DNA from 2 places in the Mesorhizobium sp. M7A.F.Ca.US.011.01.1.1 genome. Region 2 is predicted to be linked to the other one. Evidence: riboswitches for the same ligand, from Rfam matches in the RefSeq annotation. Region 2 holds a riboswitch; the other holds the start of a gene.
The links. A riboswitch is a leader RNA that binds a small molecule or an ion and turns the genes downstream of it on or off. The one in region 2 is predicted to bind thiamine pyrophosphate.
Positions count from the first base shown of each region.

Region 1: another riboswitch for thiamine pyrophosphate. It lies ahead of thiC (phosphomethylpyrimidine synthase ThiC); the one in region 2 lies ahead of EOA13_RS35360 (YkoF family thiamine/hydroxymethylpyrimidine-binding protein).

Region 1 is NZ_RZRT01000052.1:27,462-35,157, reverse strand. Features, by position in the region: gene EOA13_RS29795 (hypothetical protein) at 1-1,907, opposite strand, end outside; gene EOA13_RS29790 (metallophosphoesterase) at 1,910-3,247, opposite strand; gene EOA13_RS29785 (hypothetical protein) at 3,739-4,002, shown strand; TPP riboswitch at 4,320-4,436, shown strand; gene thiC (phosphomethylpyrimidine synthase ThiC) at 4,540-6,375, shown strand; gene thiO (glycine oxidase ThiO) at 6,372-7,373, shown strand; gene thiS (sulfur carrier protein ThiS) at 7,342-7,539, shown strand; gene EOA13_RS29760 (thiazole synthase) at 7,541-7,696, shown strand, end outside.
Region 2 is NZ_RZRT01000098.1:1,923-9,618, reverse strand. Features, by position in the region: gene EOA13_RS35390 (hypothetical protein) at 1-134, shown strand, start outside; gene EOA13_RS35385 (hypothetical protein) at 221-928, opposite strand; gene EOA13_RS38190 (hypothetical protein) at 968-1,138, opposite strand; gene EOA13_RS35380 (glycosyltransferase family 39 protein) at 1,228-2,772, shown strand; gene msrA (peptide-methionine (S)-S-oxide reductase MsrA) at 2,905-3,423, shown strand; gene EOA13_RS35370 (formyltransferase family protein) at 3,805-4,836, shown strand; gene EOA13_RS35365 (hypothetical protein) at 4,882-5,202, opposite strand; TPP riboswitch at 5,397-5,510, shown strand; gene EOA13_RS35360 (YkoF family thiamine/hydroxymethylpyrimidine-binding protein) at 5,501-6,109, shown strand; gene EOA13_RS35355 (ABC transporter permease) at 6,214-6,966, shown strand; gene EOA13_RS35350 (ABC transporter ATP-binding protein) at 6,963-7,696, shown strand, end outside.

The sequences.
Region 1 (7,696 bases), on a different contig from region 2:
TACGGGCCGCGATAGGAGAACCCGAAGTAAGGTGCAAATCGCCGATGCAATCTGATCATCATCTCCTTCGATGCGGGGTCGGCGCGGTCCACCTCAAAGTTGCCGGCGGCGGAGACCTCCCGGATAAACCCATCCCTTTCCGCCCGACGCAGGACCTCGTCCAGTTTTCCGCTGGGTTGCTCCAGTCGGTTCACCAGCGAGCGCATTTCCTTTAGATCAACCCTGAAAATGCCTCTCTCTGTCGTTCCTAGAGCATTTTCTTCGGCAAACTCTGTCTGGAGGCGAGCGGTCAGGTAACCCAACGCCCGCACCATGCGCACGCTCTCTTCTTCGTACGGATGTGAAAGCGCCTGAAGTCCATCAAGCTTCCGTTGAGAGGCGGCGTTCACAGCCTGTCTCTGCTGTTCGAGATGAATCTGTAAATCCGAGTTGATGAATTCCACCAGTTTTCGTGGATCACTGGAACTCGGAACACTGCGGCGGAAGATCTCTCCCATTATATCAAGGAAATCGCGTATACAGACGTCGCTCAATGATGTGATGATCTGGTGCCCTACGTACGGGTAGTCATGCAGACGCAGCATCTGGCACGCTTTCAGAAAAGCCCATCCCTGTTTCCGGGCGATCGACCTCTTCAGATTTGAAGCATCCGCCTTGCTCATGGGCCGGCGCTTAATTTCCGGGTTCATGAGCGCGAGCGCCAGCCCTTCGGCATAAGGGCGCGCTTTTCGATCAAGAAGGAATTGCTGCTGATCCGCCGTCCTCAAATTCACGGAGAGGAATTCACGTGCTGCATCAGCAAGTGCCACAAGCTCTTCTCTGCCCTCGGAATGACCCGATATGATAACCCGCTCGATGATGTCATTGACGGAAAGCCGCCCCAGCCGGTTTTTGAGCGAAAACGCGCTGAGCGCATCGTTGCGCTCGAGATCACTCCGCAGATGGTCAGGAAGCGCATAGTACAGCCGAAGCGACGACACGTTCTCGCACAGCGTGGCGAACTCCCTCGGATCGACTGAATCAAGATTCTCGACGTCCCGGTCAGCATTCGAGAGCGACTGGCCGGGTATGATCGTCCGGATCGTGTCGTAGAGGCCGCCGATGTAGGCGAGGACCCATTTCACGTTGCCGCGCGTCTTTCTCACCAAGGTGTTCAGGAACTGCTGTTGGAGCGGTGTCAGTGCTTCACAGTCGTCAATCAGTATCTTGAAGAAGGGCGCCCTGTCACCGGCGAAAGATGGGCCATTTAAAAGTGGAGTGATCGCGGTCGCGACCTTGTTAATGATCGCGCCAGGGTCTGTTGCTCTGAAGCCGGTCGCTCCGGCATCGGCGGCAAAGAAGAACGCGTTGAAGCATTCGTCGACGTACCGGGTTATCCCACCCCGCAGCTCATCGATGCTGAAGAAGTCGAGACGGGCAGGTTGGGGTATGAAGTGCAGCACTTCGCGATGCAGTGCCAGGGCGACGTCCCTATCTTCGGAGGCCCGGTATTTCAAGTGGCCGTCGCGTCTGAGCTGGCCGATGCTCTCGAGCAGGCGTTCGACTATCTTCAGCTCCAGATAGTGAGAGAAGATTACGAATTGCCGCGGGATCACGGCGGCCGTGTCGAAGCGTATCCGCTCCGGAATGAGGTTCAGAACGGCGTTGTCGATTAGGGGCGAGAATGTCTCATTGAGCTGGAAGAAGACGCCATACCAAGCGAGCTTGCCGACTTGGTCCGAGAGACTTTTGTCTTCAAGAATATGGACTGTGGAAAGCGAGCGAAGAATGCTGGTCTTGCCGCTGCCTCTCGTCCCTGCGACGAAGACCGGCTTGGCGGCGGCAGAAATCAACGCCGACTTCTGACTGAACCACAGTATCGGGCGGCTTTCGTACTCGATCCTGTTGGGGCCGAACGGATTCTCCATCGCTATTCGTCCCTTACCTTAATGCGCCAAGCCGAGTTTGCCTTGGTGAGGCCGTCTATCTCGATGAAGCGCGCCGCTTGGAGCATCAGAAGAGAGTCTTCCAGATCTAGCCCGAGCTCGGCGGAGGCAGCAATCTCAGTGATCTCGTCCCAGAAGAGTAACCCATTCCCGCGCCTGGTGGCATGGTCGCGCAGTCGGCGCAGCAGGTCAAACGTGTCGTTGTTCAGAAAGGCCTTGCCGTTGGACATGGTCGAAATAAAGCAATGTTCGCCTTCCATGACCGTCCCGTCGGCGACATTGGTGCGGTAGGGTATAAGTCGGATGCCGACGAGCTCTCCCTGATCGGTCGTGAAGAAGACGAGCTCATTGAAACCTGACTGTATCTCTGGTGCTGAGATGCAGATCAATTTGCCGTCCGGAAACCTTGGATCGTTGACGATCTCGACCGGATCAGCATGTATGTGTCCATGCAGGTAGACGATAGGCTTGTTGCCCTGCAGCAGCTGAGTTCTGACAAATCCGCTGTTGAGCATCTCCGCGTATGGCGTAATGCGCGGAGTCTTTTGTGGCAGCAGATTGTGATGGCCGATTATGATGCCGTAACGCATGTCGGGCTGCTGGAGCAATTCCTGTAGGCCTGCAAGCATCTCACGCGAGATGTATGGCGTGTCCATCTGACCGTAATACTCGTCGTCGGACGCCTCCTTGTCTGGATCGCTGGGAGGTGTCGCGGGCGAATGTCCCGAGATGTCCGGCGAGCCGAGATCTAGAGGCTCTGTAGAAGGACTGAGTGCCTCGAGACGATCACGAAGGAACGCGGGAAGGTTTTGAAGCTCCCAACTGCCTATCGCTGTGTTGACGAGGATGAAGTTTGCGCCTGCGGATCCTGTCGGAAGTCTGAAGTGCACGGGTTGGTCCACGGGAACGGTCTGCCAACCCAAGCGGGCGGCTAAACTCGCCATTTCGCTGAATTTCTCAGTCGGTCCAAGTTCGCGCGCGTCATCACGGTTCACATCGTGATTTCCCGGTACGAATATCAACGGAAGCGCCTTTGAACTGCGTCCCTGTGCGCGGCAGAGCAACGTGAAATGCTGGAATGCCGAAGCAATGAAGGTCTTGTCGCCACGGCTCGTGAAATCCCCCATGAAGGCGATCGAATCCAAGGGCTTCGAAGTCGTCAGCCGCCGAAGTTTCGTCAAGACGGCACGCAGCGAAGACGCGCGTAGCTTCTGCGTTATTTTCGGAGCGAACTTGCTATCCTTGGCATCGATGTTGCTAGAGGAAGGATGCCAGTCCGGATAGTGAATATCGCCTACTTGAAGGATTCGCACCCGCCGCATAACTCGCCCCCCTGCCGAGAGCCATAGACTAATCCGTTCGCTTTTGCCAAGCGCGAACGATCATCCGCAGTGTCCTTAACGAGGTAGCCTGCACTTTTCGAGAATTGCCACGGCGGCTATTTTTCGGCTGTGAAGCACACGAGACCCGTGACGTGAGACCCAGTTGCTCAATGCCCAGTTGCTCAATGAGCTTTCTTACGAATAAGGGAGAATTTCCGCGGCCGGACTATCTCTGAGCGAGCGTGCATGACTGCCAACGGAAGGTCTTGCACGCACCCTTGCGATCTTGAGCAATGGTCGCCATGACTTTCTTCTTGCAGGCTTTTGAGTGGCCCAGCCTGCGATCACCAGACCCCACCGATTCTAAAGAGCGTGGCAGATGGGATAGTCGAGGTTGCCCGTGCACAGTCACGCTCAGGGCTTGCGCCGCCCAGAGGACACGCTGAAAAGGCAGATTGGGGCGCAAGCACGCCATTCACGAGAGGTTCGACATGAAGACCATGCAAGAAAAAGACATTCCGGCATTCGTACAAGCAGTTGTGGACGCCGGCTGCAAAATTTGCGCGATTGGCAACTTGGGATACGTCTTTGGCGATGCTGATTTCACGCCAGCGCAACGGAGGGCCGTCGAGCCACAGCTGCGTAGGATTGCTGAAATCTACGGCGAACGCGATCATCTCATGAACGAGATAGCTGTATATCTGCGGTCGATCGGACGCCATGTCGAGGTTGAGCCGAAGACAGGTATTTCCTGATGGCCGTGATCGCGAGAAGCCGTCTTCCAACCTCTGAATCCTAAAGGAGGTGACCCCCAAGGCCGTTCGTCACCTTCGACCAGAATAACCACATCCGTGACCGCCTGAGCTACTTGGTCGATACGCGCACATGGCCAATACAGTTTCTCCATCCTTCACGAAGCGAATGAGGCTTTGGCCATTCAGCCCCGGTCTACGGGGCGTGACTTGTCCCCGATGCATGCGCGAGCTCTCCGCCCGGCTGGCCGCCGGTCGTCGCCACCGGCCGAAGGCGCCCGAATGCGCTTGACAAGATAGCGTCAGCCCGTTCAACCTAAGGCATTCACCAGGGGAGTCCCGGCAAGGGGCTGAGATACTGCTGGCTTTCGCGGCGCAGTGACCCGTTGAACCTGATCCAGTTCATACTGGCGTAGGGACGGTGCAAGCGCTTTGCGGGAGTTTACGCCCGAGGTCCTGTTGCAGCAGGTCTACAGAAGCGTCTTTTCATCCTTCCGGCACAGAACTGGGTCTCCAATGCATGAGCAAAGGAGCCTCACGATGAATGCCCTCACCCCCGCCGTATCGACGGGACCACTGCCCGCCTCGCGGAAAATCCACAAGCCCGGCGTCCTCTACCCGCAGATCAGGGTGCCGATGCGCGAGATTTCCGTCCATCCGACGGCCGGCGAACCGCCCGTCACCGTCTACGATCCGTCCGGCCCCTACACCGATCCATCAGTCGAAACCAGCATCGAAAAAGGCCTTGCCCGGCTTCGCCACGAATGGGTCACGGCGCGTGGCGATGTCGAAGCCTATGACGGCCGCCACGTCCGGCCGGAAGACAATGGATTCGCCACCGGCGAGCGCCTGACACCGGAATTTCCGATACGCAATCGGCCGCTCAAGGCCAAGCAGGGCAAGGCGGTGACCCAACTTGCCTATGCGCGCGCCGGCATCATCACGCCAGAAATGGAGTTCGTAGCCATCCGCGAGAATCTCGGCCGCGAGGTGATGCGCGGCAAGCTGCAACGCGACGGCGAAGCCTTCGGCGCGGCGATCCCAGATTTCGTCACACCCGAATTCGTGCGCGACGAGGTGGCGCGCGGGCGCGCAATCATTCCCGCCAACATCAATCATCCCGAGAGCGAGCCGATGATCATCGGTCGCAATTTTCTGGTCAAGATCAACGCCAACATCGGTAACTCGGCTGTCACATCGTCGATGGCCGAAGAGGTCGAAAAAATGGTCTGGGCTATCCGCTGGGGCGCGGACACGGTGATGGACCTGTCGACCGGCCGCAACATCCACAACATCCGCGACTGGATCGTGCGCAATGCGCCGGTGCCGATCGGTACGGTGCCGCTCTATCAGGCGCTGGAAAAGGTCAACGGCATCGCCGAGGATCTGAACTGGGAGGTCTACCGCGACACGCTGATCGAGCAGGCCGAGCAAGGCGTCGACTATTTCACCATCCACGCCGGCGTGCGGCTGCACTACATCCCGCTGACCGTCGACCGGGTCACGGGCATCGTCTCGCGCGGCGGCTCGATCATGGCCAAATGGTGCCTGCACCATCACCGGGAGAGCTTCCTCTACGAGCATTTCGAGGAGATCTGCGACATCGCCAGAGCCTATGACGTCTCCTTCTCGCTCGGCGACGGCCTTCGTCCCGGTTCAATCGCCGATGCGAACGACGCGGCGCAATTCGCCGAACTGGAAACACTTGGAGAACTCACCAAGATTGCCTGGGCAAAGGACTGCCAGGTGATGATCGAAGGCCCGGGCCATGTCCCCATGCACAAGATCAAGCAGAACATGGACAAGCAGCTCGCAGTGTGCGGTGAGGCGCCGTTCTACACGTTGGGGCCGCTGACGACCGACATCGCGCCGGGCTATGACCACATCACCTCAGGGATAGGTGCCGCCATGATAGGCTGGTTCGGCACCGCAATGCTTTGCTACGTCACGCCGAAAGAGCATCTCGGCCTTCCCGACCGCAACGACGTCAAGATTGGCGTGATCACCTACAAGATAGCCGCCCATGCAGCCGATCTGGCGAAGGGCCATCCGGCAGCGAAAACCAGGGATGATGCCCTTTCGCGCGCGCGCTTCGAGTTCCGCTGGGAGGACCAGTTCAACCTGTCGCTCGACCCCGAAACCGCACGGTCCTTCCACGACCAGACCTTGCCCAAGGAGGCGCACAAGCTGGCACATTTTTGTTCGATGTGCGGGCCGAAATTCTGCTCCATGCGCATTTCCCACGACATCCGTGCCGAGGCCCAGAAGGAAGGCATGGCGGCAATGGCGGCAAAATACCGGGAGGGCGGCGATCTCTACATGCAGGCGGACGAGACTGGCGTACCGGTCGTGCCAGAGGCTCCCAAACCATCATGAGGGTGCTCGTCAAAGGGGCCGGCGTTGCCGGCCTCACCGTCGCTTTCGAACTCGCCGCCCGCGGCGCGACGGTCACCGTCGCCGAGATGCGGCATGGCCTTGGTGGCAACGCGTCGTGGTTCGCCGGCGGCATGCTGGCGCCATGGTGCGAGCGCGAAAGCGCGGAGCAGCCGGTGCTGGATCTCGGACGCGATGCTGCCGACTGGTGGGATGCGGTGCTGTCGGGTCAGGTGACACGGGCCGGGACATTGGTCGTGGCCGCGCCGCGTGATGCCGGTGAGCTTGACCGGTTCGCCAGTCGCACGTCAGGGCATCGGCGCGTCGATGAAAACGAAATTGCGCTCCTGGAACCCGACCTCGCCGGCCGCTTCCGGCGTGGATTGCTCTTCCCCGACGAGGCTCACCTCGACCCACGCCCGGCGATGGCGGCACTTCATGACAAGCTTGCGACCATGGGTGTCAAATTCCACTTCGGCTGCGACGCCCGGCCTGTTTCGGGATTCGCCCGTCAGATAGACTGCATGGGAATGGCAGCGGCCGATGACAGGCTGCGCGGTGTTCGCGGCGAAATGCTGATCCTTCGCACGCCTGATGTCTCGCTGTCGCGGCCGGTCCGTTTGCTTCATCCACGCTTTCCGCTTTATGCCGTGCCGCGCACCGATCACCGTTTCATGATCGGAGCGACGATGATTGAAAGCCAGAGCGCCGGACCGGTGACGGCGCGTTCCATGATGGAGCTGCTGGGCGCCGCCCATGCCCTCCATCCGGCCTTTGGTGAGGCCGAGATCGTTGAAACCGGTGTGGGTGTCCGTCCGGCATTTCCCGACAATTTGCCACGCGTCGAAACAGACGGTGAGATCATCGCGATCAACGGTCTTTATCGTCACGGTTTTCTCCTCGCCCCCGCCATGGCGCGCCAGGCTGCCGACCTGGTTTTCAGTCAAGACAGAACCAAGGAGCATGCTCATGAAACTGATGGTCAACGGCGAGGCGCGTGAGATTGCCGCCACCACGCTGGCCGAGTTGCTTGCCGCGCTCGACTATGAGGGCGATTGGCTCGCCACCGCCGTCAACAGCGACCTCGTGCACAAAGCCAACCGCGCGGAGTTCCAGTTGAGCGACGGCGACCGGATCGAAATCCTCTCGCCCATGCAGGGCGGCTAGCATGTTGGAGCTTTATGGAACCGAGCTTTCGTCGCGCCTGCTTCTCGGCACGGCTCAGTATCCTTCGCCGGCCATCCTTGCCGATGCAGTCAAGGCATCGGGCACGTCGGTGGTGACCGTCTCGTTGCGGCGTGAGATGGCGGGCGGTAGGGCCGGC
Region 2 (7,696 bases):
ACAACATCCTGAGCGGCAATGTCGTCTCAGGCATTCTGAACGGCAACAAGACCAACATCGTCGGTGGCGTTCTGAGCGGGCTCGGCGTCAACCTGCTGGGCGGCAACAGCTACAGGCTGGGCAAGCGCCACTAGTTCGGCGCTGCATTCCAATCATCGAAGACAACCCAAAATAGCCCGTTCCGGTTCGCCGGGCGGGCTATTTTCGCGTGTCGGGCCGATCAAGCGAGGATGTTGACCGCGCGTGCCGCGACCAGCGCGATGGTCAGCAGCGAGATCATGGCCTCGGCCATCATCAGCAGCTTGGCGCGCTGGGAGAGTGGCAAGGTATCGGTGGGCGAAAATGCGGTCGCATTGGTGAAGGCGAGGAAGAAATAATCGACGAAGCCGGGCAGCCAATCTCGAAGCTCACGGTCGTTCAACGTCATCTGCGCGAACAGGAAATCGGCCTGTGCGAGCTTGACGAGGCCGCAGGTCGGCGGACCGCCGCGGTCGGTGCTCCAGAACCACAAGGCAAACACGATGAGGTTGGTAACCCAGATGTTGAGTGCGTCGATCAGCAGCGTCGTACCGCTACTGCCGGCATGGCCCTCCAGCAAGGCACGCACCAGCAGGACCAGCGAACCGCAATTCATGATGCTGATGATGGCGGTCATGGTCAGGGCTGCTCTGCGGATCATGACCCGAAACTGGCCGATCGCATGCCACTCGTGGTCCTCGACCGCCCTTCGGGTGGCGGCCTGTGTCCAGGCGGTGGCCACCGACAAGGGCAGCAGCAGGGCCGCCTCCAGCGCTGGCGCCAGCCAGCGCGGCCCGAATGAGAGATTGTTGATGACCAGAAGCTGCAGGCAGATGATGACGAGAACGGCCGCACGGGCCATCCAGAAATCGAGCGCACGGTAATGAATGACGGCATGGTGGTGGCGCATTTTTCAAATCCTGGATGCTTTTTTGGGGACGGGAGCCGGTCAGGCGTAGGCGACACCTGCCGCGATCACGCCCAAGGCGCCATGCCCGGCATGTTCAGGGTGCTGCGGGATAGCGTGTTCCATTGTTGTCTTGCTGGCATATGATGACGGGAGAGGCGGCATGGTGGCGCGAAATTCTGCCTCAATCTTGGTTTTGCCATGGTCGGCCAAGTATACATTTTCGTAAGCTTCAAGTTCTGGGCTGTTCGTAAAACCGTCCGGTGTGATTTATCCACCGCATGACGCGAATCGACGAACCCATGAACGGTTGGCTGCCGGTCGGCAGTTCTGTTCCAGGCGACTGGCGGCAGTCGTCGATCTGGCCGGGGCTGACGCGCTATCCAGAAGCCGGTCTGGCGCTGTTATGCCTGACGCAGATCCTGTGCTGGACCGTGGTTCCGGCGCTTGTCGATGCCGCCCCGCCCGGCGATGTCGTCGAGAGCTTCATGTGGGGCCGCGAATGGGTGCTTTTGACCTACAAGCATCCGCAGCTCCCCGGCTGGCTGCTCGAGATCAGCCATCTTCTGACCGGATCGTTCCGCTGGCCGCAATATCTGCTCGCCCAGCTTGTCGTCTCGGCGACCTTCGTCTTCGTCTACCTGCTGGCCCGCGACATGCTCGGGAGAACCCGCGGGCTGGCCGCCGTGCTTTTGATGCCGTCATTGTATTTCTTCGGCTGGCCGACACCGCAGTTCAATCATGATTACGCGCAGATGCCCTTCTGGGCCGCAATCTGCTGGCTGCTGTGGCGTGCGGGCCGTGGCGGTGGGCCGGGCTGGTGGCTGGCGCTCGGACTGGTGTCGGGCGTCGGGCTCTATGCCAAGTTTTCCACCGGGTTGCTGTTGCTCTTCGGGGCGATCTGGCTGTTGTCGGACACACGGGCACGCAATCGGCTCGCCACGCCCTGGCCCTGGCTTGGGCTCGCGGTTTTCCTCGCCGTCGCCGCGCCGCTGGCCGTCCAGCTCTACCGCATCGATTTCCTGCCGCTGACCTATGTCGCCGGCCGCGATGAATGGGTGTTGGTCCACCGCGCCCGCCTTTACTATATCGGTGTCCAAATGGCGGGGCTCTGCGGCTTATTGCTGGTGCTGGCGATATCGGGGCTGTTGCGGCGTTCGCCCGCGCCGGAACAGCCCATCGAGCGCGGCGCGCTGGCCTATCTCGTGTGGATGGGGCTTGGTCCGGCGGTGCTTGTCATGGTGGCTTCGCTGTTCACCGGCGCCGGCGAGGCGTGGGGCGCGCCGATGTACAATCTGGTCGGCGTTGTGGCGCTCGCCTTGCTGGGTCATCGGCTCGGCGCCGTCGAACTGCGACGGCTGGCGATCTGCGCGTTCGCCTGCATCCTCGGCATGTCCGGTGCCTATGCGGGCATCCGCTGGACGAGTTGCAATTTGCGCGGGCGCATGGATGCCGTCTGCTGGCCAGCGCGGCAGATTTCGGACGAAGCCGAGGCGGTCTGGCACGCGGCGGTGCCCGGTCGGCTCGACATCGTCGGCGGCGATACCCGCATCGCGTTGCTGGCGGGCCTCAACGCCTATGACAAGCCGTCGATCTTCACCGACCTCGACATGCGGCTCGCCCCCTGGATCACCAGCCAGCGGCTGCGCGATCACGGCATGCTCCTGGTCTGGCCCGGGAGCGGCGTGCCACCTCGGCTGCTGGCGTGGCTGGGCAACATCCCGGTCAAGACCGTTCTTTTCGACTGGTCGCTCAGGGCACCACCGGTGGCGATCAGCTTTGCCGCCATTCCGCCTGGCATGAAGCTACCGGGTTTGATCGACAGCCTCGCCCAAACGAGCAACTGAAGTAGATCCACCGCGTCCGCTGGACGAAGCGGGTGACAATGCCCATTTATGGCGAGACCACTTGCTTTTACGCAATTCCAGACGGAAAACCGCTACACACTTTTCCTGGAATTGCTTTTGAGGAGACGTGACATGGCGACTTCGACCGAACGTGCAGTCCTTGCCGGCGGCTGTTTCTGGGGCATGCAGGATTTGATACGGCGCTATCCCGGCGTCATCTCCACCCGCGTCGGCTACAGCGGCGGCGACGTGCCTAACGCCACCTATCGCAACCATGGCAGCCACGCCGAAGCGATCGAGATCAATTTCGATCCGGCCATCATAAGCTATCGCACGCTGCTGGAACGCTTTTTCCAGATCCACGATCCGACGACCCGCAACCGCCAGGGCAACGATGTCGGGACGAGTTATCGCTCGGCGATCTATTACACCAGCGACGAACAGAAGCGCGTCGCCGAGGACACCATCGCCGATGTCGATGCCTCGGGCCTGTGGCCGGGCAAGGTCGTCACCGAAGTCGCACCCGTTGGTCCATTCTGGGAAGCCGAGCCCGAGCATCAGGACTATCTGGAGAAATATCCCAACGGATACACCTGCCACTTCGTCAGGCCAGGCTGGAAGCTGCCGGTTCGCGAGACGGCGGTTTCGTAGATTTGCAACTGCGATTTGCCCTGCATTGCTGCTCGACGGTGTCGTCGAGCAGATCATCGCATCCAAACCTCTTTCAGTCAGCGCGTCTTGTCGCGTCGGCCATTGAGCTTTCATAATGTCCGAGCGCCCTTCGAACACCTTCGTCAACGGCGAATGCGGATGCGGTAGGCAAACACGGTCAGGCGGTTGACAGCCTGCCGTATCGCGGTCCAATTGCGCAGGAAGAGTTGATTTCGGGAGACGGGCCGTGAAAAAAGTTTACGAAAAGCCAGTGTTTGTAAAACGCGAGCGTCTTTCGGTTGTCACTGCCTTGGCATCGCCTTCCACTCAGCCGACCTGACAAGCTCGCCCTGATCTGTCGGCCCGTTTGAGCCGCCGAAGATGAGGCCGATCGAATCGACCGATCACTCGGAGCCGATCACAGCCGTTTTTGTCCTCGATATCTCTAACTATACCGGGCCTCTGCTCGCCGGCTGGCTAGAGGCTGGAAATGCAATTGGCGCGATCATCGTGCCCGGGTTCCGGCGTCGTCCCACCGGTTTCAGCATTGGCAATTTCCGGCGAAGGCTTCAACGCAAGCTGCTGCTCAGGCGGTTTATCGGTAACACGCCTGTCAAGTTGATCGAATTTGGCCGCCCTTACGATTGGAATGCGCTTGGTCGGCAATTGTCTGACGTCCGCGCCGATGTGCTGGTCTGCTACACTTTGCCTGTCTTGATCCCTCAAGAGGTTCTTGGCCATTTTTCCAAAGGCGGGGTCAACCTCCACCCGGCGCTGCTCCCCGACTATCGAGGGCCCCATCCGATCCAGCGCTTGGCCGTGGACGGCCGGTATGCGGCTCATGGCGGCGTCACGCTCCACAAGATGTCCGCCGGTTTTGACGAGGGTGACATTCTCGGGCAGGTGCCGTTTTCCGAAGCTGACTGGACATCGAGAGAAGCCTTGGTCGACAGCACGGCAACCGCTATGCGGATTCTGGTGAGCGAGGCGGTGCCGGCCTACTGCCGGGGGCTGTTGTCAGGAATGCCGCAGCCGAAAGGCGACTTCGTCTGGGCGCGGCTTCAGCCCAGCCACCTGATAATCTCGCCGGCCATGTCGGTCGAGCATGTTGTACGGCTATGGCATGTGCTTGGCCTTCTGCCAGGCATCTATCTTGAAATCGGAACGCGCAAAGTCAGGCTGGGATTCCAGATCAGAAGGCTGGGGCCCTGCACAGGAAAGGCTCCGGTCAGGCGGTGGGGAACAGTGGAATTCGATCTCGCCAACGGTCGGGTCCTGTATTTTACCTACGGTAGAGTGCTCAAACGGCTGCTCAATTCAAAACACCTATTTTCGCGCCCGCCCGCCGGCAAACCCGCTCCAGAAATCCGGCTGTTCGGCAAAGCGAGTGCTGCGGACCAGAGAAACGGATGAAGTCGCTGGGCGATGCCCAGCGGCTTCATCCGTTTGCGACGTAAGTTACTTGCCACAATGATTATCGTTTACCGTTGGCGCCGTCGCGTTACCATCGGCGTCCGGCTGCGCGCCTTGCGGGTTGGTCGGGCAATTCTGATCCGCGTTCGAATTCATGTCCCCTACCGTGCCAGTCGTGCTGTTGGTCGTGCCCGGGTCGACAGTGTCCGGCTCGATCGTATTCGGTGAAGCCGGCGTGTTCGGCTCAACCGTCACCGACTTGCCGCTGCCGCTTCCATTTGCGTTGTTGCTGCCGGCGCTTTGCGCCATGGCTGACGTGGCCAGACCAATGGTGAGAACCGAAGCTGCGAGGATTTTCATGAACATGGTCTGTCTCCATTTCTGTGAAGTCGTCGCTTATTTTCTACGAAAGTGATCGCGTTGCGACTGTGGGGACAACCGGTCGCGGCGGCGAAGGTCCCGACAAAATTCCGCTCAGGGGCACCGTGACTGACGCAATGCTTTTGGCGCAGTGCTCTGAAAAAACGGCTTCCCCTTGAACTCGAATGATGCTTTAAGGCGCACATCCACAGGGGTGCTCCGTACGGTCGGGGCTGAGACGGGGGCGGCAAGCCCACAGACCCTAGAAGCTGATCTGGGTAATACCAGCGGAGCGAGGCGGGCGATGTTTTCAGGCGCACAGATTTCCCTATACCCCATGACCGACGATTTCGTCGGTGTCATTCTTGGCGCGCTCGGTGCGCTCGATCCCTGGCGCGACAAGCTCAGGATCGAGACCGACGACATCTCGACCTTGCTGGTCGGGCCGCCCGAAGTGCTGTTTCCCGCCATGCGCGACCTCTTCGTGGCGGCGGCACGCAGCGGCAAACATTGCGTGTTGTCGGCCACCATCTCGCGCGGGTGCCCTGGCGAGCCGGATGATCCGATCTGCCGCTCCGATGCACTTGGCGGGCCTGTCGGGCCACTCGGCCCGCGCAGGGATGCGGCCATCGCGGCGGTGCGCGGCGCGGCTTCGACTGGCCAGCCGGCGGCAGCGCAGTTCTCGCTCTATGTGATGGGCACCGACGACCATATGGACGAGATCTACGGCTGCATCGATTTTCTCAAGCAGTCGGGCGTTTATGAGCGCTCCAAGCATTTCTGCACGAAATTGCGCGGTGATGCCGGCGCGATCTTTTCGGCGCTGGACGAGGCCTTCTGCCGCTTTGGACCGGGTGCCGGCCACGTAACCCTCGACGTCACGGTCTCGGCCAACAGCCCGTCGGCTGTCTGAAGCTGCCGCCGCTTTTGCGCGGCCGTCAAAGGTTATCTGCCGTGGTCTCATCATCAGTCGCTTCGCGCCCGATCGCGAGCCTTCTTGTCAAGGCAGGACCGGCCATGATCTCGGTCGGGGTGCTCCTGCTGGCGTGGGAGCTTTATGCCACCTATTCCGGCATCAAGCCGACGATACTGCCGGCGCCGTCGCGCGTCTTCGAGCAAGCGCTGCTCAATCGCGAGGCGCTGGTCGACAACGCCGTTCCGACCGTCCGCGCCACGCTGCTTGGCTTTGCTTGTTCGCTCAGTGCCGCCTTTGCGCTGTCGATGCTGGTCGACTTCTTCCAGCCGCTGCGCCGCGCGCTGTTTCCCGTCTTCATCGTCAGCCAGACATTGCCGCTGGTGGCGATCGCGCCGCTGGTGGTGCTGTGGTTCGGCTTCGGACTGGCACCCAAGATCATGCTGGTGGCGCTTGTCACCTTCTTTCCGATGCTGGTGGCGTTGGTCGAGGGTTACGAGTCGACCGAGGCCGAGATCGGCCAGATGCTGCGCGCCATGGGGGCAGGGCGCTGGCGCGTCTTCGTGCTGGCGCGGCTGCCTTCGGCGCTGCCTTACTTCTTTGCTGGCCTGAGGATCTCCATCACCTATGCCGTGGTCGGCGCCATTTTCGCCGAATATGCGGGTGCTGCGAAGGGGCTAGGCATCTATATGCTCAATGCCAAGAACAATTTCCGCCCCGACCTGGTGCTGGCCGCCGTCGGCGTCAGCGCAGCGCTTACACTTGTCCTGTTCGGGTTGACGGTACTGCTGCAGCGGCTTGCCATGCCTTGGGATCACGCCGGCAAGGAAACCGCCGGCAAGGGGCCGTGGCGATGAGCCGGCTCGAATTGCGGCATGTGTGCAAGGCGTTCGGTGGGCTCGACGTGCTGGCCGATATTTCGCTGAGTGTCGGCGCTGGTGAATTCGTCTCGATCCTTGGGCCCTCGGGCGCCGGCAAGTCGACGCTGTTCCAGCTTCTGACCGGCGCCGAGCATGGCGAGGGCGAGATGTTGTTCGACGGCACGCCCCTCGATGACCACGGCAGGCATTTCGCCTTCATGCCGCAACGCGACGCGCTGATGCCGTGGCGGCGCGTCCTCGACAACACGACGCTCGGGCTCGAAGTGCAAGGCATGAGGAGACAGGCGGCGCGGGCGCGCGTTGCGCCGTTGTTTGCCGAATTCGGGCTTGCCGGCTTCGAGCGGCATTTTCCAGCGCAACTGTCCGGCGGTATGCGCCAGCGCGCGGCCTTGCTGCGCACGGTGGTGCAGCAACGCGACATGCTTTTGCTCGACGAGCCGTTCGGCGCGCTCGACGCGCTGACCCGCACGGCCGTGCAGCGCTGGCTGGAACAGATGTGGCGGCATCATCGCTGGACGGCGCTCCTGATCACCCATGACGTGCGCGAAGCCGTGTTCCTGTCCGACCGCATCTATGTGCTGTCGGCGCGCCCGGCCCGCATCGTGCGTGAAATCAAGGTGCCGCTGCCGCGCCCGCGCAGCCTTGGCGGCGATGCCGCGCGCCAGGCAAGTGCGCTCGAGGCCGAGATCCTTGACATCATCCTCAA